Regions from separate parts of the Clostridium sp. ATCC BAA-442 genome, predicted to be linked through region 1. Evidence: a T-box and tRNA genes for the amino acid it is inferred to sense, from the RefSeq annotation. Region 1 holds a T-box; the other holds one or more tRNA genes.
What was found. The T-box of region 1 lies ahead of ACESY8_RS17970 (glycine--tRNA ligase). A T-box ahead of a tRNA ligase gene usually reads a tRNA of that ligase, here a tRNA-Gly.
Positions count from the first base shown of each region.

Region 2: it has a tRNA-Gly gene. The T-box ahead of ACESY8_RS17970 (glycine--tRNA ligase) is inferred to sense a tRNA for this amino acid. The anticodon was not compared.

Region 1 covers NZ_CAXSQB010000066.1:12,368-16,205, reverse strand. The annotation lists gene ACESY8_RS17970 (glycine--tRNA ligase) at 1-1,293, opposite strand, end outside; T-box leader at 1,351-1,554, opposite strand; gene ACESY8_RS17965 (DUF2284 domain-containing protein) at 1,606-2,094, opposite strand; gene ACESY8_RS17960 (TIGR04076 family protein) at 2,216-2,494, shown strand; gene gpr (GPR endopeptidase) at 2,491-3,396, opposite strand; gene rpsT (30S ribosomal protein S20) at 3,595-3,838, shown strand, end outside.
Region 2 covers NZ_CAXSQB010000005.1:90,055-107,977, reverse strand. The annotation lists gene ACESY8_RS03830 (ABC transporter ATP-binding protein) at 1-679, shown strand, start outside; tRNA gene ACESY8_RS03825 (tRNA-Gly) at 865-938, shown strand; tRNA gene ACESY8_RS03820 (tRNA-Arg) at 942-1,018, shown strand; tRNA gene ACESY8_RS03815 (tRNA-His) at 1,044-1,119, shown strand; tRNA gene ACESY8_RS03810 (tRNA-Gln) at 1,185-1,259, shown strand; tRNA gene ACESY8_RS03805 (tRNA-Lys) at 1,263-1,338, shown strand; gene ACESY8_RS03800 (hypothetical protein) at 1,767-2,429, shown strand; gene ACESY8_RS03795 (hypothetical protein) at 2,591-3,019, shown strand; gene ACESY8_RS03790 (hypothetical protein) at 3,178-3,453, shown strand; gene ACESY8_RS03785 (hypothetical protein) at 3,461-4,147, shown strand; gene ACESY8_RS03780 (hypothetical protein) at 4,144-5,079, shown strand; gene ACESY8_RS03775 (hypothetical protein) at 5,097-5,807, shown strand; gene ACESY8_RS03770 (DUF4314 domain-containing protein) at 6,000-6,851, shown strand; gene ACESY8_RS03765 (antirestriction protein ArdA) at 6,844-8,013, shown strand; gene ACESY8_RS03760 (hypothetical protein) at 8,020-9,018, shown strand; gene ACESY8_RS03755 (hypothetical protein) at 9,128-9,451, shown strand; gene ACESY8_RS03750 (DNA adenine methylase) at 9,435-10,448, shown strand; gene ACESY8_RS03745 (hypothetical protein) at 10,471-10,839, shown strand; gene ACESY8_RS03740 (hypothetical protein) at 10,836-11,501, shown strand; gene ACESY8_RS03735 (cell wall anchor protein) at 11,498-12,415, shown strand; gene ACESY8_RS03730 (class D sortase) at 12,412-13,209, shown strand; gene ACESY8_RS03725 (hypothetical protein) at 13,340-14,158, shown strand; gene ACESY8_RS03720 (SpaA isopeptide-forming pilin-related protein) at 14,269-17,923, shown strand, end outside.

The DNA.
Region 1 (3,838 bases):
GATGCAGAAGGGGGTGCCGATCTCGTCCTGGCGGCGGTAGCGCTTGCCGATGGAGCCGGTGTCGTCATAGTCCACCATGAAGTCGCGGGCCAGCTCGTCCCGCAGCTGCTGGGCGGGGCCGGAGAGCACCTCCTTCTTGCTGAGGGGGAGCACGGCGCACTTGAAGGGGGCCAGGGCGGGGTGGAGGCGCAGGACGGTGCGCACGTCGTTGTTGCCCTTCTTGTCCTGGCCGACGATCTCCTCGTCGTAGGCGTCCACCAGGAAGGCCAGGGTCACGCGGTCGGCGCCCAGGGAGGGCTCGATGACGTAGGGGATATAGTGCTCGTTCTTCTCCTGGTCGAAGTAGGTGAGATCCTTGCCGGAGTGCTCCTGGTGCTGCTTGAGGTCGTAGTCGGTGCGGTCGGCCACGCCCCACAGCTCGCCCCAGCCGAAGGGGAACATGAACTCGAAGTCGGTGGTGGCCTTGGAGTAGAAGGCCAGCTCTTCGGGCTCGTGGTCGCGCAGGCGGAGGTTCTCCTCCTTCAGGCCCAGATCCACCAGCCACTTGCGGCAGAACTCCCGCCAGTACTGGAACCACTCCAGATCGGTGCCCGGCTGGCAGAAGAACTCCAGCTCCATCTGCTCAAACTCCCGGATGCGGAAGATGAAGTTGCCGGGGGTGATCTCGTTGCGGAAGGACTTGCCCACCTGGCACACTCCGAAAGGCAGCTTCTTGCGGGTGGTGCGCTGGATGGCGGGGAAGTTGACGAAGATGCCCTGGGCGGTCTCGGGGCGCAGGTAGACCTCGGTGCTGCTGTCCTCGGTGACGCCCTGGTGGGTCTTGAACATGAGGTTGAACTTGCGGATGTCGGTGAAGTCCGCCTTGCCGCAGCCGGGGCAGGTCACGCCGTTGTCCCGGATGAAGGCCACCAGCTCCTCGTTGGTCATGGCCTCCACATTCACGTCGTCGCGGCCATTCTCGGCGCACCAGCCCTCGATGAGCTTGTCGGCCCGGTGGCGCATCTTGCAGGCCTTGCAGTCGATGAGGGGATCGTTGAAGGTGGACACATGGCCGGAGGCCACCCACACCTCGGGGTTCATGAGGATGGCGGCGTCCAGGCCCACGTTGTAGGGGTTTTCCTGGACAAACTTCTTCCACCAGGCCCGCTTGACGTTGTTTTTCAGCTCCACGCCCAGGGGGCCGTAGTCCCAGGAGTTGGCCAGGCCGCCGTAGATCTCGCTGCCGGGGTAGACGAAGCCCCGGCCCTTGCACAGTGCCACGATCTGATCCATGGTCTTTTCGGTGTTCTTCATATCCATAAGCTCCTTTTCGCTTTATTCTGCGCGGAAAAAAACGCCCTGAGCCGAACGGCTCAGGGCGAAGTAAACTCCGTGGTGCCACCTGAATTCGGGGCAGAGGCCCCGCGCTCAAACCCGGTAACGGCGGGGGACCGGCGGGGCATTTCCTCCCCGCGGCTGGCGGGCGCCTTCCCCTGCCTCCGCCGGAGCCTTGCACCAGACGGCTCCTCTCTTGGGACGGTGGGACGGGGTACTCCTCCCGGTCAATGCCTGTTTCTGGCCGCTATTGTATCACGCAAACCGCCCGCCGTCAAGGCGTTTCGGGGCCTATTCCACCAGAATCAGGCCGAAATGGTTCCGTTCCTCCCCCAACACCCGGAGCGTGCGCACCTCCAGGCCGTGGGCGCGGGCGGTGGCAAACACGTCGATGCCGCAGGCCTCCATGGCGGGGACGGCCTTCCCGGGGAAGCGGCACCCCTCGGGCGCGCAGGAGGGACACAGCTTGCAGGGCCCGCTGCCGAAGGCCAAGGCCTTGTAGTACCCGTCCAGAAAGAGCCGCCTGGCCCCCTCGGCGGCCATGGCGGTGGCGTTCCAGTGGTGGACCCGGAACAGGATGCCGGTGGAAAAGCTGTCCAGCACGGCCCGGGTGCGGGCGTAGTCCGGGGCCTCCGGCGGGCAGCAGTGGTTTTTGCCGAAATTCTCACAGCCGAACTGGCACTTGAAGGTGGTCCAGGGGGCGGTGACCACCGTGTGTGGGTCGATCACCAGGGCCGGCTCGGCCCCGTTCTCCCGCAGATAGTCCAGGCAGGCGTCCATGGGCAGCACTCCTCTCTGCTCAGAGTGTATGCCCGCCGGGGGAAAAGATCAAGAAGCGGGGGAGACAAAATCCACATTGTGTGCTATGATGTGGATAAAAAACAGAAGGAGGCTGTTGTCCATGGCGCGTCCGGCGATTCGCATCACCCTCATTGACCGGCTGGGAAAGCGGGGCTGCCACCGGGGACACCGGGTGGGGGAGAGCTTTGACTTTGACACGGAGCGGGGGAAGCTCTGTCCCATGGCCATGCATGTGGCCTTTCCCTATGTGGATATTCTCCGCTATGGCGGTGCCATCCCCGGCCAGCCGGCGGGCACGGCGGTGTTCTGCTGCCCCGATGTGGACACCATCAATGTGTTTCGGATCGAGGTGTCGGACGGGGCGGCCGACCCGGGTTAGCTGAGAAAGAGCTCCACGTCCCCGATGGTCAGGCCGGTGTGAAGGGCCAGATTGATCCCGTATCCGATGACCTTCGCCAGATCGTGCACCTGGGTGTCGATGTCCTTGGGGGTGACGATCAGGCCGTCCCCCCCGCCCTGGAGGGCGGCGGGGTTCAGCTCCCCCTTGCCCGCCTCGGCCAGCACGTCGCAGGTGAGGGTGGCGGCGTCCACTACGGTGGGGACGCCGACGGCGATGACGGGGACGCCCAGGGTCTCGGCGTTGAGGGCGGCCCGGGCATTGCCCACGCCGGAGCCGGGGGTGATGCCGGTGTCGGCCAGTTGGATGGTGCGGCAGACCCGCCGGAGGCTGCGGGAGGCCAGGGCGTCCACCGCCACCACGCAGGCGGGCTTGATCTGCTCCGCAACGGCGCGGACCACCTCGCCGCTCTCCATGCCGGTGGTGCCCAGCACCCCGGCGGCCAGGGCGGCCACCGGCCGGAAGGAGCCGAAGTGCTCCGGCACCCGCTCCACCAAGTGGCGGGTCACCATGGTCTGGTCGGCAGCCTTGGGGCCGATGTTGTCGGGGGTGATGGCCCGGTTGCCCAGGCCCACCACCAGGGCGGGCGCGCCCGGCGCCAGGCCCAGCAGCGCCCCCAGCTCCGCCGCCAGGGCCCGCGCCGCCCGGCCGAAGGCGTCCTCCTCCCGGCGGGCCAGGCCGTCCAGCTCCAGGGTCACATAGGTGCCCACCGGCTTGCCCAGGGCCCGGGCGCCCGCCTCGTCCCGGATGCGCACGGTGGTCACCGGATAGCCCTCCCGCGTCGACTCCTCCGACTCCACGCCCGGCAGCGTCCCGGCCTCCCCGGCGCTCTCCTGCCAGAGCTGGGCGGCCTCCAGAGCCAGGTCGGTTCTCCGTTTCAACATATACGTCCCTCCATACCCCAAGATGTGGTGTTGATGACACCAGATGCCCCTATTTTTTGCGCAGAGCGCCTCCATATGCAAAAAAAGTGAAAAAAGTTCAAAAAAAGAGTTGCATTTTTAAAGAATGGCTGTTAAAATAAGAATCTGCACGGGCAAACTGTGTAAATAACGATTACGTCATCGGAGGAGGTGTTTGGTTTGCCGAATATTAAGTCTGCCAAGAAGCGTGTCCTGGTGAACAAGACCAAGGCTGCGCAGAACAAGGCCGCTAAGTCCGCGCTGAAGACCGACATCAAGAAGTTCGAGGCCGCGGTGGTCGAAGGCAACCGCAGCGAGGCCGAGGGCGCTTACAAGGTGGCCGTCAAGGCGGTCGACAAGGCTGTGGTCAAGGGTCTGCTGCACAAGAACAACGCCGCTCACAAGAAGAGCGCCATGACCATTA
Region 2 (17,923 bases), on a different contig from region 1:
GGGCAAGTCCACCTTCTTCAACGCCGTGGCGGGGGACTTCTTTGTGGACGAGGGCTCCATCCGCCTGGACGGGGCGGACATCACCTATCTGCCCGCCTACCGCCGCAGCCGCCAGATCGGCCGTCTGTTCCAGGACCCCATGCGGGGCACCGCCCCCCACATGACCATCGAGGAGAACCTGGCCCTGGCCTATCTCCGCACCGCCAAGCACCAGCGTGCCTTCTTCAGCCGGGTCTCCAAGGCCGACAAGGCGTTCTTCCGGGAGCAGCTCGCCCGGCTGGACATGGGCCTGGAGGACCGGATGCGCCAGCCGGTGGGCCTCCTCTCCGGCGGTCAGCGGCAGGCCCTGACATTGCTCATGGCCACCATGGTGCCCCCCAAGCTGCTCCTGCTGGACGAGCACACCGCCGCACTGGACCCTGCCACGGCGGAGAAGGTGCTCCGCCTCACCCGGGAAATCGTGGAGGGGGAGCGCATTACCTGCCTCATGATCACCCACAACATGAAAAACGCCCTGGAGCTGGGCAGCCGAACCTTCATGATGGATGCCGGACGGGTGGTGCTGGACATCGGCGGAGAGGAGCGTAAGGGCCTCACCGTGGACGATCTGCTGGAGCGCTTCCGTGCCGGCGCGGGGAAGAACCTGGACAACGACCGCATTTTGCTCTCCAACGACTAGAAAAATGCCGCCCAAAGGCGGCATTTTTTCCGTGTCTGCGGCAGCGGGGCCATGTATCCCCGGCTGCGACGGGAGTAGGCCGATGGCGGTGGAAAAAGTGCGAGATCTTTCGAAAAAAGCATTGACAAGAATGCGGAGATATGCTATTATTTTCTGGCTGACATGCCAAAGAGATCAGCGCCCATGCGGGTGTAGTTCAATGGTAGAATCCCAGCCTTCCAAGCTGGTCGCGTGGGTTCGATTCCCATCACCCGCTCCATAAGCGCCTGTAGCTCAGGTGGATAGAGCAACTGCCTTCTAAGCAGTGGGTCAGGGGTTCGAGTCCCTTCAGGCGTGCCATCGTTTTCTAAAGCCATTCGATATGGTGGGTGTAGTTCAGTTGGTAGAGCATCGGATTGTGGTTCCGAGTGTCGCGGGTTCGAGTCCCGTCACCCACCCCATAAGCCCTTAAGGCGGAAGGGCCGGAGCGTCCGCTCCGGTCCTTTGCTTTTAGAACCAGCCAGATTGGGGTGTAGCCAAGTGGTAAGGCACGGGACTTTGACTCCCGCATTCGCTGGTTCGAGCCCAGCCATCCCAGCCAAATGACTCGTTAGCTCAGTCGGCAGAGCAACTGCCTTTTAAGCAGTGGGTCCGGGGTTCGAATCCCCGACGGGTCACCATAAAGCCACACCAATCTGGATATTTTAAGCGGAACGCTTAGAGTATCAGAGGGTGTGGCTTTTTTATTTTCCTGAAATTTGCGTTCTGGAAAAAAAGATATTTTCGAGGTTTATGGAGCCACAGAAGGACATTGCCCCCCGGATTGCTCCATAAAATACCGGTTAACCCTCCCCTGCGCCCTTTTTCAGGCTCCAAGGCCGCCAAATGGAGGAAAAAATATATACAAAAAGTAGCGCGTCGGTTTGTTGGTTTCACAACCATCAGACCGGCGCTTTTTTGTTGCCCAGGAAGTTCAAAAAGGGCGCACACTTTTGTGTCCGCTTTGCTGAATAGATTTTTATAGAGATGATGGTATGGTGAAATTCCCGGGCAGGGGTACAGAACGATAATCGAAAAAGGACGCTGAGTCCAAAGGAGGAATATGAATATGACCGCCAAAACCTATTTCGAAGAGCTGTCCTACGCCCTGCGACGGCGGGAGCTGCTGCCCCGTTCGCTGGAGGAGGACGGCCTGCTCCCGGTGGAGTGGAACGGCCGCATCCTGTGCCGGGTCACGGAGAGCGGCGTCGTCCGGTATGACCCCACCTGGGTGGACACCAGCAGGGCAAAGGCCGCCCTGGCCCAGGTCACGGAGGCGGCGGGGACGGTGATGGAGTACATGACACTTCTGGAGAATGCCGCACCTCTGAAGGCGGATGGCCTGGCGGACGGTTACCGGGTGCTGGCAGAGTTCAACGGCACAGTGCTGGCCGGGACAGAGACGCTGCTGGGGGCCCAGTTCGTCACCTGGGCCCGGGACTATGACCGGAGCGGGGTCAACAACGGCCACTACTACATGGAGGACTATCAGGGCGCCAGGGAGGACTTCGCCCTCCGCTCCGGGCTGGTGGCCAGGGAACGGGTCTTTGACCGGGAGCAGCTGGAGGGGCTGCGCCAGGCGGTGCAGGGCTTCCTCTATGGAGAGGGCCCCGCCTCCTACCAGCAGGAGTTCCAATGCCGGCGCCTCCTGGATCAGATCACAGCCCAGCTGCCGGAAAGAACCCAGGATCAGATGCAGAGCGAAAGTCAGAAGCTTGGACAGTCCATATGAGGGCGGTGCCAAATCAGGCGCCGCTTTTTTCTATACAGAAATTGTTGGTATCGCTTGGTTTGCGGCATTTTTTTCGTTACGTATGGTGATAGCTTTATCCCGCAAAAGCGGGTATTGTTGTGGTCAGAAGCCCACCAAAAAATAACGAGGAGGACACACGTATGAAACAGATTGAGAAGCATCCCGCGCCGGAGAAGCTGCTTCAGCAGATAACTGAGGAGGCAATCAATGCCCTGGCGCTGGGCGGGCCGGACAAGATCGGGGATGAGGCTCCCATGGAGGCAGGCGTGAAGCTGATTGCCAAAGCCTGGGGAGTGCCCCGGGAGAGCCTGCAGGCCAGCCTGGAGCTGATTGAAAGAGAACGGCAGCTTCTGCGCAGCGGGAGCAGCGAGGACGCTCTGCCCAACAGCGAACTGCTGAAGCCTTACGACGGCAAGATGATTGCCGAACTGCTCTGGGGCCTGTTTGAGACGACGGCCAGGCTGGAGGATGCCCAAGACCGGGCGGCGATGCACAAGCTGGCCCTTCTCATGGCGGAAAGCCTGAACCTGGATAGTTGGATCGCAGAGTGCGGGCTATCCAAGCCCTAAGACGGAAGCATACAGGAGGGGCTGTCCTTGGACAGCCCCTCGCCCTTGCGACAGAGAAGGACCGTTTACTTCCGCTGGAGTGGAAAGGCCGCTCTGACCCAGGGCGAGGCTAACTGCCGGCGGCAGCGCAATATCTAATAGAAAGTAGGGAGCAAATCTTGAACCGTCCATGTGAGGGCAGCGCCAAATCAGGCGCCGCCTTTTTCTATGCCCAGATTTTATTTCATTTCTGCGCCCACAAGTCGTACGCCCCGGAGCACCCGGCGGAACCGCCGCCCAGGCCGGTATGCACCCGCTCCCCCCTCTGCGTGGGCTGCCCCTACCCCGCCAACGGCTTCTTCTGCTGGGGAAAGGACGGGAAGTGCCTGCGCTCGGAGATGCGGCGGCTCAATGCCCCGGACAGGCAGGTGACACAAGAAGTGAAAGAGGAGTGATTTCGCGGTGAAACCAAATAGCAACTGCTTTTCCCTGCGGCCGGCCACCCGTGAGGAGGCCAGCTTATTCTACTCAGATGACCAGACAGACAGATCATTGGGTACAGTGGGCCATGTCCGGATGGACTTTGGCTCCAGCGGCAAGGGGTTTTACCATACCTGGTGGCCTCACAATGGGGAGCAGTTCAACACGCCGGAGTTCAAGGAGGCCCTGCAGCAGTTTGTGGACGCCGTGCGGGAGGATGGGCCGTTGAAGGATCTGCCCTCTATGGGCCAATTCTGCCGGCAGAACGGCGGGGCCATCACGGAGGACGGTCGGAGCTATGGGTATCTGGCGGAGATGGGCGACTACCGCTTCTGCCTCCGGTGTACCCCCAGCCCCGGGGAATACCAGTGCTATCTTTACTGCTATGACCTGCGCCAGCAGACACTGGACAGGCCGGTGGGCCGGGTGTCCTTTGCCAACGGCGAACACATGGAGTTCACAGCCCCGCAGGATTACCTCCGGACCATCCGGGAGGAGCTGCCCACAAAGGATGGGACCGGCTTCCGCTTTGAGACCCTGACGGATGACCCGGCGGTGCGCAAGGCGGTGGACGATATGGTCTATGACCTGTATGGGGAGGAGAACCCCAGACCGCTGGCGGATTACATTGCCCGCCATGGCCAGGAGATGGGAGGGCAGCAGATGTGACCACACAGAACAGACAGCCGGTGCTGCGCTGTGTCCTGAGCAACGTGGCGCACCCGGAGTATGGCCAGGTGACCATCCCCTTTCCCATCCCCGTCATGGAATATGAGCGCACCCTGGAATGCCTGGCCGCTATGGAACTGGGAGCACCCCTGAAACGGGACTGCCGGGTGGACGAGCTGGAGAGCGGCTTTCCCATCCTCAAGCGCCTGGAGAAGGTGGGCGCCAATCTGGACGAGCTGGACTACCTGGCCCGGCGGCTGGACAGCTTTGACGACTATGAGGCCGCCCAGTTCCAGGCTATGGCGGTCAGGCTGGGTACGTTTGATATGACGGACTTTATCAATCTTACCTTCTGCTGCCAGCAGGCCACGGTAATTACAAGATTCTCAGATCTAGAGGGCATCGGAAAGGCGCACATCCTAACGCTCCATGGCGGCCACATGCCCGTGGACGAGCTGGAACAGGTAGACGGCAGGGCGGAGGCCCTGAAGTTGATCCTCAACGAGCACGGTACCGTAACCCCCTATGGGGTGGTCTATGATAACGGTATGGAGCTGGAACAGCTCTACAAGGAGGGCGGCCCCTTCCCGGACTATCTTGACCGGGAGTTCGTCATACTCCTGGAGGCATCCTCCGGCGAGGGGCAGAGCACTCTGCTGGTTCTGCCGGACAGCCCGGCCAGGCTGGAACGTCTCCTGTGTCGCACCGGTATACGGGACAGCCCCCAGGTACACTCCAGGGTAGTGGGCAGCACCCTGCCCGACAAGGTCATCCGCAGCATTCCATCGGAACATCTGTCCATCAATGGCCTCAACCGGCTGTGCCGGGCGGCGGAGCGGATTGCACCGGAGGATTTGAAGACCCTGGTACAACTGCTGACCGACAAAAATCAGCCTAGCCAGGGGCCATCCCTGGGCGGGCTATCCATGTGAACCGAGGGGGAGAGAATATGCAGAAAACAGAATTTATCCGGCAGCTCAATGAGCTGGTTCCCAGGCCGAACCCTGTCACCACCGAGGCGCTGTACCGCTTTGACCGGGAGTGTGCGGAGACGGAGTACATCGATATGCTCACCGCCCTGCGGGTAGTGGCGCGGAATTTCAGCGAGGAAACCCTCCAGGGCGCCTATGAGATCATCCAGCACCAAAACGCCGCCCTGCCCAGCGAGCTGTTCGCCGCTGCCGTCTACCTTCAGGCCGGGCGCACACCGGCAGAGGTGTCCGGCCTGGCAAAGGAGGGCCGGCTTATGGGCTTCTTTGGCCCGGAGCGGCCGGAGGAGCTCAGCCGGATTGCAACCTGCACCATTGCGGAGTCCGGGCAGGAGCAGCGGTTTTACACCATGGACTTTGGGCGGTTCAATCCGCAGCATGCCTTGAAGCGGGCCATCACATACGGCCGGGAAACAGGCATATCCGCCACCCAGGCCATGGCCCGCCTCACCATGGATCAACCGGAGTTTGCCGAAAAGCCCGGCGGGCCCCACTGTATCCTGGACGGCCTGGGCTCAGAGCTCACCGAGGCGTTGTTCCAGCTCTCGCCGGCCTGCCCTGCCGTGGCTGCCCATATCACCTGCAATGCAGACCTGGGTATCACAGAGATAGCTTATCATCCCCTGTGGCTGGAGCGAAGCCAGCGTCAGGCGGCCATCCAGCAGATGTGAAAAACTGCTGGATATCACGGGCACACTGTGGTATGTTGTGTGCTTACCAGAAGAAAGGGCGGGAAAGAGCTATGAACCATCAGAGAAAACAGAGCATGCGCAAGAACCCCGTTGAAGGGCGGCTTCCGCTTTGGAAGCCGCCCTTTTCTATCCGAATGACACTTGCGGCAAAATGAAGGGAGGCAGATCATTATGCAGGATGTATCGAAGGAGTGGCTGGATTTCCTACGGGGCCAGTTCCCCGCGGGCAGCCGGATCCAGACCTGGAAGCTGGATGATCCCAGAAACACGTTGAAGGAGGCTGGTACTCTGGAGCACATCGATGACGAGGGCCGGTTTCATGTCCGGCAGAGCGATGGAGGTGAACGTATCCTGACCCTTGGGGAGGAGATGTTCTCCGTCCACCCGCCGGAACCAAGTCTGCTCAAGCTGTACATGCCCCTCACCGCCAGCTTCTATGCCCGGAATGAGTGGGGAGATTGGGATGAGACGGGTGAGGAATGGGACGGCAGAACGCTTCTGGACTATGAGGGCAGCATCCTGAGCGCCTTGGTAAAAAACCGGATGCCGGAGGAGACGGAGCGGGGGCTCATGCACTGGTATGGTAAGCAGGACAGCCTGGACGCCAAGGTGCGCTCCGCCGTGATTACGGCAGAGGTCCGGGCCGGCCGGCTGTGGGGTGTGGCCGAGTGCCAGGTCATCGGTCGGCTCTCTCCGGAGGAACTGACAAGCCTAAAGGGCTACCTCAGCGGCCAGGCGTCAGACGGCTGGGGCGAGGGGTTCGAGCAGCGGGAGATCCAGGTGGACGGTGGGGAGCTCTACGTCCACCTGTGGCAATCGGAGGGCTGGAGCATCCAGACGGAGGCGGAGCGGTTCGGGCCGCAGCAGGTCCAGGAGTCACCCGATGACGGGATCCCCACCGAAGCCCAGCACAGCGGGTTCGGAGGGGAGAGGAGTTCCTGCGGAATGAGTGAGCCTTGTCCGCAGGGCGAGGCGAAGGATATAAAACACGGAACGACGATGGGGGGAATGGCATTTGGATAATAAGGTGTTTGAGGTGGCCCTGTCCAACCCGGACAACGGGGCCTACACCACCTTGGCGCTTCCCGCGGAGCCCTACGCCGTGCTGGACGCCTGGGATCGGCTGCGGCCGGCGCCGGATACGGCCATTCTCTGGGAGATAGGGGATTACGGGGAGTTCACCTGCCTGTTTCCCACCCTCCAGTCGGGAGAGGATTTCCCGGCGCTCAACGCCCTGGCGGAGCGGCTGGCCAGCCTGGACAGCCGGCAGCGCACTGCTTTCGAGGGGCTGGTTAGGCTGGAAAGCAGCCGGAGCGGTATCATCCCTCTGCGCATGTTTGCCGCATTGGCGGAACAGGCGGAGCACTGCCAGGTGGTGCCCGAGGCCACGGATGACGCCTCGTTGGGCCGGGTTTACGCGGCAAACGGTTCCATCCCCGAGGTGAAGGATGTGCCGGACAAGGTGTTTGAACTGCTGGACTTCCGGCTCCTGGGCCGCCGGGTCCGTCAGTCGGAGGGCGGTGTATTCACCAGGCAGGGGTATGTGGTACCGGATGGGAACTGGAAGCCCGAAAAGGGCCAGGAACCCCGCAGCGCGCCGGAGGCCCCGACTGGCTTCTTTCGGCTGGAGCTCCGGCTCGGGGAGGAACGGGCGGAGCTCACCCTCCCTGCCGGACAGGAGCTGGTGGAGGTGCGTGACCAGATGGAGGCTGTGGGCATCTCCAACTGCACCGTCACCGCCTTCCACAGCCTGGTGCCCCAGATTCCGGAAGCGTGGGCCACGCCGGAGCGGCTGGATACCCTGAACTGCCTGGCCATCCGGCTGACCGTGCTGGAGGACCGGGAGCCGCTGAAGCTGATCAAGTACAAGGCGGTACTGGAGGCGTCGCCTCCCACCAGCCTGGAGGATGCCATGGCCCTGACAGAACGGCTGGACGCCTACAATCTGAATTGGGCCGCCGCCTCCCCGGAGGACGTGGCCCGTGGGGAGCTGCGCCGCTCCATGGGGGAGGAGAATGCCGCCCTGCTGTGCCGGTACCTGAACCTCTACGGCTACGGCGAGGCGCTGATCCAGCAGTACGGGGGCGAGCTGACAGACTACGGCCTGCTAACCCGGGTGGATGGCCGGCCGGTGCAGGAACCGCTGCCACCCCAGCGTATGCTGGGCGGCATGGGGATGGGGTGACGACGATTGAACAGAGAAGAACTGACAAAGCTCCCAGGTAGGCCGGAGGAGCAGGCATGGCTGCGGGAACGGCTGGAGATGTTAACGGTGCGGGAGGGGATCGCCCTGGACGCGGCCCTCCAGCGCCATCCCGCCCAGGACAGTACAGAGGCGGTCAGCCTGCTGACCAGCCTGGACGGGTATGAGGTGTTGGGCGGCATCCAGAGTTATGAGGATCTAGGCCTGTACTACCTGGAGGAGAATGATACAAGGCTTCTGGCGCTGCGGGACTATATCGACCTGGACAAGCTGGGCAGGCAGTATGAGGCACAGCACCCCGGCCTGTTCGTGGGAGGCTGCTATGTGGTATACCCGGAGCGGGAGCAGCCAGAAGTATACGACGGCATCGCCCTGCCGGAGCCGGACTACAGCTGGAGCCTACGGCTGAAACTGGCATCCTCCGCGGTGCCGGATGGGGTGTGGCTGGCCCTGCCGGACTACAACGACATCATGGACGTGAGGCCGGGGGAGATCCAGCTGGCCCTGGACGCTTTGGGCGTACAGACCATCCGGGGGTGCACCCTGCTGGAAGCTCGGTGCAGCCTGCCGGGCATCACCGGGCTGGAGGACGCCTATGCCGGCCGGCTGGAGGATCTGATCTACGACGGCCAGAACCTAGGGTTCATTCTCCAGGAACAGAACCAGGGGCAGAAAGATTTCCTCCAGACCTACCTCTGGGCCCTGGAGCATGAGGGCTGCACCACCCTGCCCGCAGCCCTGGAGGTTGCTCAGCACCTGAACCGCTACCATGTGGTATATACAGACCAGCTTCAGGACGTTGCGAAAGCGGAGCTGCGGTCGGCAGGGAGTACGCTGGACACGGCAGTTGCCGGTTGCTTCAACCTGGAACAGTACGGGCTGGATTTGCTGCGGAACAAGGGCTATACCCAGACAGCGGACGGCAGGGCCTACATTCTCGGCCCGCATGCTCAGATTCGGGCGCCTATGCAGATGCAGCAGATGTAACCCCAGATCAAATCTATATCAAAACGAAACAGGGGCCGTTTTCCCGGAGGGGACAGCGGCCCCTGTTTTTTGTGCCCTTTTTCGGGAGGACGGCCCAGAGGAGGACGTCATGAGAGAAAAAGAAAAAGAGCTTCTGAAGTACCTGAAGAAGCACTGCCTTGGCCAGCGGAACGCCGTGGGCGGGGAGAGGCTGGTGAAGGTGTTCCGTACCAGCGGGACAGAGCTGCGGAAGCTGGTCCACAACCTGCGGGTAAACGGGGAGCCTATCTGCAGCGACCGCACCGGCTACTTCTACCCCGCAAACAGCGGGGAGGTGTATACCACAATCCTTCAGCTCCAAAGGATGGAGCTCGGGCTGCGGATGGCATCCTCGGGCATGATCCGGGCCATGGGCGCCTTCCGTCTGCCCGGGGGAGGTGAGGCGGATCGCTAAGCCCTTCTTCCCCTGGGTAGGCGGGAAGCTGTTCCTGCTCCCCTATATCTTTCAACTGCTCCCCAGGAAGGCGCCCCGCCTGCTGGAGGTCTGCGGCGGCAGCGGCGCGGTGACTCTGGGTCTGGGCGTCGGGTATGCCCCGCTCCGGGTGTATAACGACGTGGATGTGGATCTGGTCAACCTGTTCCGCTGTGCCAGGGACCGGCCCCTGGCGCTGCTCAGGGAGCTGGACTTCCTGCCCCTCCATGCCCGGGCGGACTTCGAGGTGGTGCTCCGCTTCCTCAACCACGAGTATGACCCCATGGACTACCTGGAGGAGGAGCTCCAGATCACAGAGGACTACTTCCCGCCCATGGACAGGCAGGCGGTGAAGAAGCTCCTGGTGGGCCGGGCCAACCTGCCGGACGTACAGCGGGCTGCGGCCTACTATCTGAGCATCCGGTACAGCTACAGTGCCACCGGAAACAGCTTCGGCGGGCGCAGCGTGGAGCTGCGCCGCTTCCTCGGACTGCTCCGACGCGCCTCAGACGCACTCCAGGGCGTGGTGGTGGAGAACAAGGACTGCTGCGATGTGGTCCGGCAGTACGCCCGGCCCGGCGCGGTGATTTACGCGGACCCGCCCTATCTGGAGGCGGAGAGGATGTACGCCCCCTCCTTCGACCTCCGGGACCACGTCCGACTCCACGATTGCCTGTGCGCCCCGGCGGCGCGGGACAGCCACATCGTTCTGTCCTATAACAGCCATCCGGACATTCTGGACCTCTTCGCCCCGGACTTTTACATTGTGGGCTTTGACCGCCCCAACCCCATGGCCCGGCAGGAGGACTCTGTGTATCATGAGCTGCTCATGACCAACTTTGACCCCGGCCCCATGCTCAACCGCCAGCTCTCCCTGCTGGATAACCCCGGACTGGTGTCCAGTGACCGGCCGGAGCTGCGGATCTTGTCCGCCCCCACCGGGCGGCTGCCCCGGGTGTGGGACTGGCCGCAGGACTAAGAATACGAGGTGAAAACAGAAGATGAAATTTACCATCTGCCATGACACAAGCAAGAAGACCCTGGCCATCCCCCGGGCCGCCCTCCAGCTCTCCGGACTGGAGGACGCGGAGCGGCTGACCCTGCATACAGAGCACGGCTGCATCGTGCTCACCCGGCAGGAGGGTACTGCAAGGGAGCGGCTGGAGACCATCCGGCTGCTCCACGATCTGAACGTCGGCATGGTTGTCCGTCTGGCCCTGGACAGCCGTCCGTCCAGCGGTACGCCGTGCAAAAGGGCGTCTGAGGTATTCCGATCCTATGACGCGGAGTTCCTGGACATGCTGGAGCATTGCGGCGTGGATTTGTTCGGGCTGGGCGCCCTGCTGGCCCGGGAGGAGGACGCCCAATGAACCTGCATTACTACACCATGGACGACCTGCGGCTGGGCCGGAGCGGCTTCCTACAGAAAGGCTGGACGGTCCGGCAGCGCCCGGAGCTGGAGGAGGCCCTGGCGCACTACCGGGGCATCCCCATTACCAAGCGGAAGGTGCTGGGCCTGACGGACGGATTCCACGTGCTGGAGCTGGTAAAGAATGTGCCCCTACTCCCGGGAGATTCGGAGGGGGAGGATGTGCTGGCCACAGAGCTGGGGGAGCCGCTGCCCGCCTGGGCAGACACTTTGGAGGCCCGCCAAGCCGTCCGCACCTGTATGGAGGCCCTGGGTCTCCGCTACCAGATAGAGGGCAAAATCCTGGCACCCATCCCCGTCAACAAAAAGCAGCGACGCAAGAAGCTGGCGAGGAAATACCTCTGGCCCGATGTGCCCGACAATCCTGCCTCCGCCCTCCGGTGGGTGTACCTGGCCGGCAAGGGCTGGCTGGCCCCCACGGTGCTCAAGGAACCTGCCGCCGTCCTGCCCTTGGTGCTCAAGGTGCGGGCGGACGGCATCACGGACAAAGGCGACTACCGCCCCCTGGAGCTGGAGCCCTGGGAGTTCCGACTCCTGGCCCGGCGCACCCTGGAGCGGCTGGAGCAAAATATGACAAAATGTGAAGGAGGAACCCAATCGTGAAACACACCATTCTGAGATGCGCCGCCGGCCTGTTGATAGCCGCGGCGCTGCTCCCCACCGCCCTGGCGGCGGAGCCCTTCCCCGAAGTGCCCAAGGTGCAGGTCTGTTACCCAACCTCCGTCACACGCAGTGAGGACGGCACGGAGATCCGCAAGGTCTATGACCTCTCCCCGGAACAGGACCCTGCCGGTATCCCCCGGTCGGACTTTGAGCAGGACGGCTTCCACTACACCCTGACAGACCTGCTCCAGCAGGAGCTGCCGGAGCATGAGAGCCGTCCGCACACGGAGACGGTATCGTTGGAGAGTAAAAGCAAGGATATGGAGTCCATCCTGACCCTTCTGCCCCAGGAGAAGGAGTTCGTCACAGAGGACGGCCTGTCCGGTACCCTGGCCCTTCAGCTGGACACTGTCCAGGTGGAGGCGGCGGGCTACGGCAGCTCCACCCGGGAGGTGTCCGCCACCCGCTCCTACCCCAACCTGGCCAGCCAGGACACCGCCAACATCCCCAAGAGCATTGAGGAGGACGGGCGTACCCTCACCCTCCAGAACATTGACTGGCGGACGGATAACACCACCGGCATGTCCGGCTACGCCATTGGAGACCGCTACACCGCCGTGGCCACCTATACCGGCACCGCCACCAGCAGCTATGTCACCGGATATACCGTCACGGCAGACTACACCGGTACCGTCAGCCGCATCGCCCTGAACCGGGTGCGCTATGTAGCCATTTTTGAGGGGGAACCGCTGGAACCCGTCGTATCTGTGGAGGAGGCCGGGATCGGGTTGTCCCAGTTCAACTGGGCGGCCATCCTGCTCCCGCTGGGCGTGGTCTTTGTTGTGGGCGGTGTGATCGGCGCTTGCCTGTTCGTCAAACGGCGCCGGGAATCCAAGGAGGAGGATACGGAATGAAGAAGCTGACCACCCTTTGCCTGGCCGCCTGCCTGACGGCAGCTATGGCCACCCCGGCGGGTGCTTTAGATTACGCCATTGACGCGCCGGAGGGGCCGGACTACGGCAAGTCCACCTCGGTAGAGGTGGTACATACGGCAGATGGCGGGGCCCTGAAAAATGAGGACATCAGCAAGAATGCCGCCCTCATCCCGCCGGGCTTTGGAAGCGCCAGTGCGGATACCCTGAACACCGGAACCTGGCTTACCCCCAACCTGGCCCCGGAGGGCATGGCAGTGGGCACCGTCAACGGCAGCGGGACACCCATCGTGTTCCCGCCCTCTGTAGATACCAACAGCTCCACTCCGGCTACCGAGGAGGAGCAGACCACCTCCCTAGGCTATACCCCGGTGACCTCGGATCTCTACTATTCCAGCGGATACCTGGGGACATTGAGAATCCCCGCCATCGGCCTGAGCGTGCGGGTCTATGAGGGTACAGACAGCTCCACGCTCATGAAGGGCGCGGGACATTTCAAAGGCACCAGCATCTGGGATGGAAACTGCGCCATCGCCGGGCACAACCGGGGGGTACGGGATGACTTTGGGGATCTTCACACCCTGGAACGGGGAGATACCATCACCTGGACCACCAAGCTGGGCGTCCGCACCTATGAGGTCACCAGTGTACAGAAGGTCAAGGAGACGGATACCAGCGGCACCGCCCCTTCTATCGAGAACATGCTCACTCTCTACACCTGCGTGCGTAATCAGAGGGCCTACCGCTGGCAGGTGCAGGCGGTGGAGGTTGTGTAACCTGCTTGAGTTTCCGGGCTCATTTTCTCCACAGGGGACTGCTCTTTGCTGTAGACTTTTCCCCAGATTTCCGGTATGTTGTTGCTGTAAGGAACACAAGAACAGCAGAGGAAAGAAGGAGGTCAACCGTATGAAAAGGAAACAGCTTATTCCAGCAGTATTGGCAGGTGCCTTGGCCGGCGCGGCCCTGGCAGGGCCAGCATCGGCGGGGGTGGCTGCCCTCACTGCAGCCCCAAGCACCCAAACCTTCTATGTGGACGGGAAACAGGTGGATCTGGAAGCGTATGTCATCCACGGCCACAACTATGTGCAGCTCCGGGATGTCGGCCGGGCGGTAGACTTCGGCGTGGCGTATGACCAGGGCGCCAACCGTGTCCTGGTAGACACCAGCTCCCCTTACACAGAGGAAAGCGCGGCGCCCGCCCCCTCCGGGGTGGTCGTCATCCCCCAGTCGGACGAGCCCCTCCGGTTACAGGAGGGAGACAAGGTGCTCTGCGATGACGGTACCACCTATGAGATTACCGATCTGAAGTTATGGGAGCCCCTGGCCCCGCTGCCCACGCCGACTTGTGACTGGAACCAGTTCCCAGAGCTGGAGCTGCCGGAAGTGAAGGTGTTGCGTTTCCAGAGCCAAACTGGGGATAGACTTCATATCCTGAACCTCTATGAGACCCGGCGGATGCTGTATACCTTGTATAATGCCGTACCTAACTGCCCGGACTTATGGGAGGCTGGAACCCTTAAGCTCAACTCTAAGGGGGATCCCATCTTACGCCTGTCTATGGGGATTACAGAGTCCAGCGGTGTGCAGACGTTCTGGCCTTGGCGGGACGAACAGCTCACCCGCGTCTTCTACTCCGCCCCAATGGCCCGGTTTGAGGTGGAGGCATGGGATGTCTATAAAAATGGGAAATACCTCTATACCGAATACAATGTAATGGGCATGTAACCACCCATAGCAAAAATAGCAAAACGATGTGTTACCGCTCCGAAACGGCCAATCACGAACCGTTTCGGGGCGTTTTTTACTTTGTTTAAATCCACCGAGGAGGAAATATTGTGAAAAAAGTAATATCGCTCCTGCTGACAGCTGTCCTAATCATAGGCATGCTGCCTTTATCCGCTGTTGCGGCATCTACTCCGGAAGAGGCTTTGGGCGAACTGGACATTTATAGCGGCGGATATTCCATGAACTATCTGGCTGTCAATGGCAAGGTGCAGACCCAATCTTATACCTACTTTTTATATGAAAATGCGCAGGGCAAGCAACAGGAGATCCCGGCATACTGTGTCAACCCCAACCAGTACGGCGTACCCCAAACGGTTCCCGAGGGGGAGAGTATCCGTTATCTGGCTGAGGAGAAGGCCAGCGATCCCAAGGTAGTGGGGCTGATTGCCAATATGTACCCCCACCGCTCCTTGGAGGAACTGGGGCTGGATAACAAATATCAGGCCTTTTACGCCGGCAAGATTGCCCTGTGGTGTTACCTGATCCCCGAGTGGGACATCAACGACATCACCGTGGCCCCCGGCCTTACCGGCTCAGAACGCACAATTGGAGAAAAGCTTCTGGATGCCACAACCAGGATTTATACCCAAGGCATGACCTGGGATCATGTGGCTGAACCCCAAATTACGGTCACTCCAGACCGGGAGCAGGCGTACCCTGTCACCCTTGACGGAGAAGCATATCTCCAGCAGGTATTTACTGCCACCTCGGATACTTGGGTGGTAAACCATATCGTCAATATCCAGTTTCAAAATCCCGGTGACGTACCTGATGGCACCAGAATTACAGACATGAACGGACAGGATATTACCCAGGTCAAGGTCTCCAATACCGGAGACGGCTACAGTGGACAATTTAAGGTGCTGTATCCGGCGGCCAGCGTGGAGGGACGGAGCGGCAGCGTCCAGCTTACCCTTTCTGCTGATGTCTACCGCTACGCCGTTTATTATGCCCTCTGCCAGGAAACGGATGAATACGGCAAGCTCCAGAGCTATCTTTGCGATACCGATCCCCAAACCAGCCTGCTGCGAAACGCCATCTCTAACTATTCGGATACCGACGAGCCGGATGACCCAGACGAGCCTACGCCCCCTCCCAGCGAAACCGCCCTCAAGATCACCAAGTATGAGGCGGGCACCACTGTCACCCTATCAGGCGCCACCTTCGAGGTGGTGGGCCCGGACGGGGACACCATCGGCGTCTACACCACGCCGGAATCCGGTTCCATCACTATCCCTCTCACCGAAGTGGGCAATTACACCATCTATGAGCGGGTACCCCCGGAGTATCATCTGCTGGACGAGGAGCCGGTCAAGCAGGTCACTGTGAAGTATGGTGAGGTGGCCGAAGTCGCCTTTGAAAACGAACCCTATGGCGATCTGCGGATTGAGAAGATTGACGAGGCCACCGGAGCCAGCCTGGCCGGGGCACGGATTCAGATCAAGCACATTGAGAGCGGCGCGACCTATACCGGTACCACCGGCACCGGAGGTTCCTATACCTTCACGAAGCTGAAGCCGGGGGCATACGAAATCCGGGAACTGTCCGCCCCGGAGGGGTGGGAGCGGGATCCCCAGACCTATACCACCACTGTGGTGGCAGGGGACTGCGTCACCTACACCCTGAAGAACGAGGCCCTGCCCGGCCTGAAGATTATCAAGTACGACCGAGAGAGCCATGAGACCATGTCCGGCGTCACCTTCCGCATCTGGCGGGATGGGGAGCTGCTGGGGGACTATGAGACAGACGCTTTGGGAGAAATCCTGCTGACGGACTGCCGGCCGGGCACCTACCGCGTCCAGGAGGTGGACACTGGGGATAGTGGACATCTGGTGGATTCCACGCCCCAGGAGATCGAACTCTCCGCCGGGGACGGCATCAAAGAGCTATACTTTTTCAACGATCAGAAGCCCGGCATCTGGCTGGTCAAGGTGGACAGCGCCAACCCCTCCAAGGTGATCCCCAACGCCAAGTTCCGCATTGAGGCGGTAGACGGTTCGTGGGGCCCGGCGGAGTTCACCACCGACCAAAACGGCGAAATCGACCTGTCTGAGCTGCCCACCGGGGCTTATGTGGTCACCGAGCTGGAGTGCCCCGGCTACATCATCGATGAGGCCCAGCGCATTATCCATCTGGAGGCCAACCAGACAGCCCGGTTTGTGTTCACCAACTCCGTCCAGCCCTCCCTGCACCTCATCAAGCTGAGTGCGGACGGTTCCCGGCTGGCTGGGGTGACCTTCCGCATCGCCAGGATTGAGGATGGTTCGCACTACTTGGATCGCACCACTGATGAAAATGGCGAAATCCTGATTTCCGGCCTGGAGCCAGGGGTGTATTCGGTCAAGGAGCTGGATACGGTTTCAGACCACATCATCGACTCGGTGGAGTACCATGTGGAGCTCTTCCCCGGCAAGACCTCCACGATCATCCTAGAGAACGACATCCGCCCCAACCTGACGGTGGTGAAGCAGGATGCCGACACCGGCGCACCCGTGGCGGGGGCCGTGTTCACCGTCAAGGCGGCGGACGGCCACAGCGTGGATGAAATCAAGACCAGGGCAGACGGCACGGCCACCCTGGAAAATTTGCTGCCCGGAGTTTATGAGGTCACGGAGAAATCTGTACCCGCCCCCTATCTGCTGGATGCCCCCAGCCAGATGGTCACCCTCTATCCCAACCGGAACCACACCGTCTACTTCGAGAACCACAAAAAGCCCACCCTGACTATCCAGAAGGTAGACAGCATCACCGGCAGCCCCATCCAGGGGGCCAAATTTCAGGTCTGGTACGGCAGCAATGGCACCGACACCGGCGAGCTCAACGACCTGGGGACCTACTTCACCGACGCCAGCGGCCAGATCGTGCTGGAGGGCCTGCGGGACGGCTGGTACAAGGTGACGGAGCTGGAACCCGCCCCTGGCTTCACCATCAAAGAACCCGCCACCCAGGAGTTCTACATCACCGGCGGCAGGGACAGGACGGTGACCTTCCAAAATGTGCCCCTCAACGCCATTGTGGTGGAGAAATATGACAGTGTCACCGGTGAAGCCCTGGGTGGGGCCACCTTCCAGCTCCGCTACCTGGGCGGCGCCTCCGGTACCGGCGGCACGGTGATCGGCCAGAAGGTGACCGGCTCCAACGGCATGGCCATCTGGACGGGCCTGAAGCCAGGATCGTACATCGTGGAGGAGGTGGATCCGGCGGAGGGGTACAGCATCATCCAGTCCTCCGAGACCGTCTACCTGGCAGACAACGGGGAGCAGAGTGTCATCACTGTCCGCTTTGAAAACATGCCGGACGGGAATCTGCTCATCCGTAAGGTGTGCTCGGCCAACCCCAGCGTGACCCTGCCTGATGCTGAGTTCAAAATCACCTATGCGGACGGCACCATGATCGGAGATAGCAACGGGATTTTTGTCACCGACGAAAATGGCGAAATCCGTATTGACGGCCTGGAGCCGGGCAAAAGCGTCATTGTCACGGAGACGAGAGCCCCGGCCGGATACGAGATCGACACCCAATCCCAGACCATCCAAATCCAGGCGGGCCGCACCGTTTCCCTTACCTTCAAAAATGAACCCCATGGGGCCCTAATTATCCAGAAACGGGACAGCGTGACCGGTCAGCCCTTGGCCGGCGCCCAGTTCCGCGTCACGACCGCGTCGGGGTGCGAAGTGGGCCTGGACGGGGTGATCGGTGACAGCA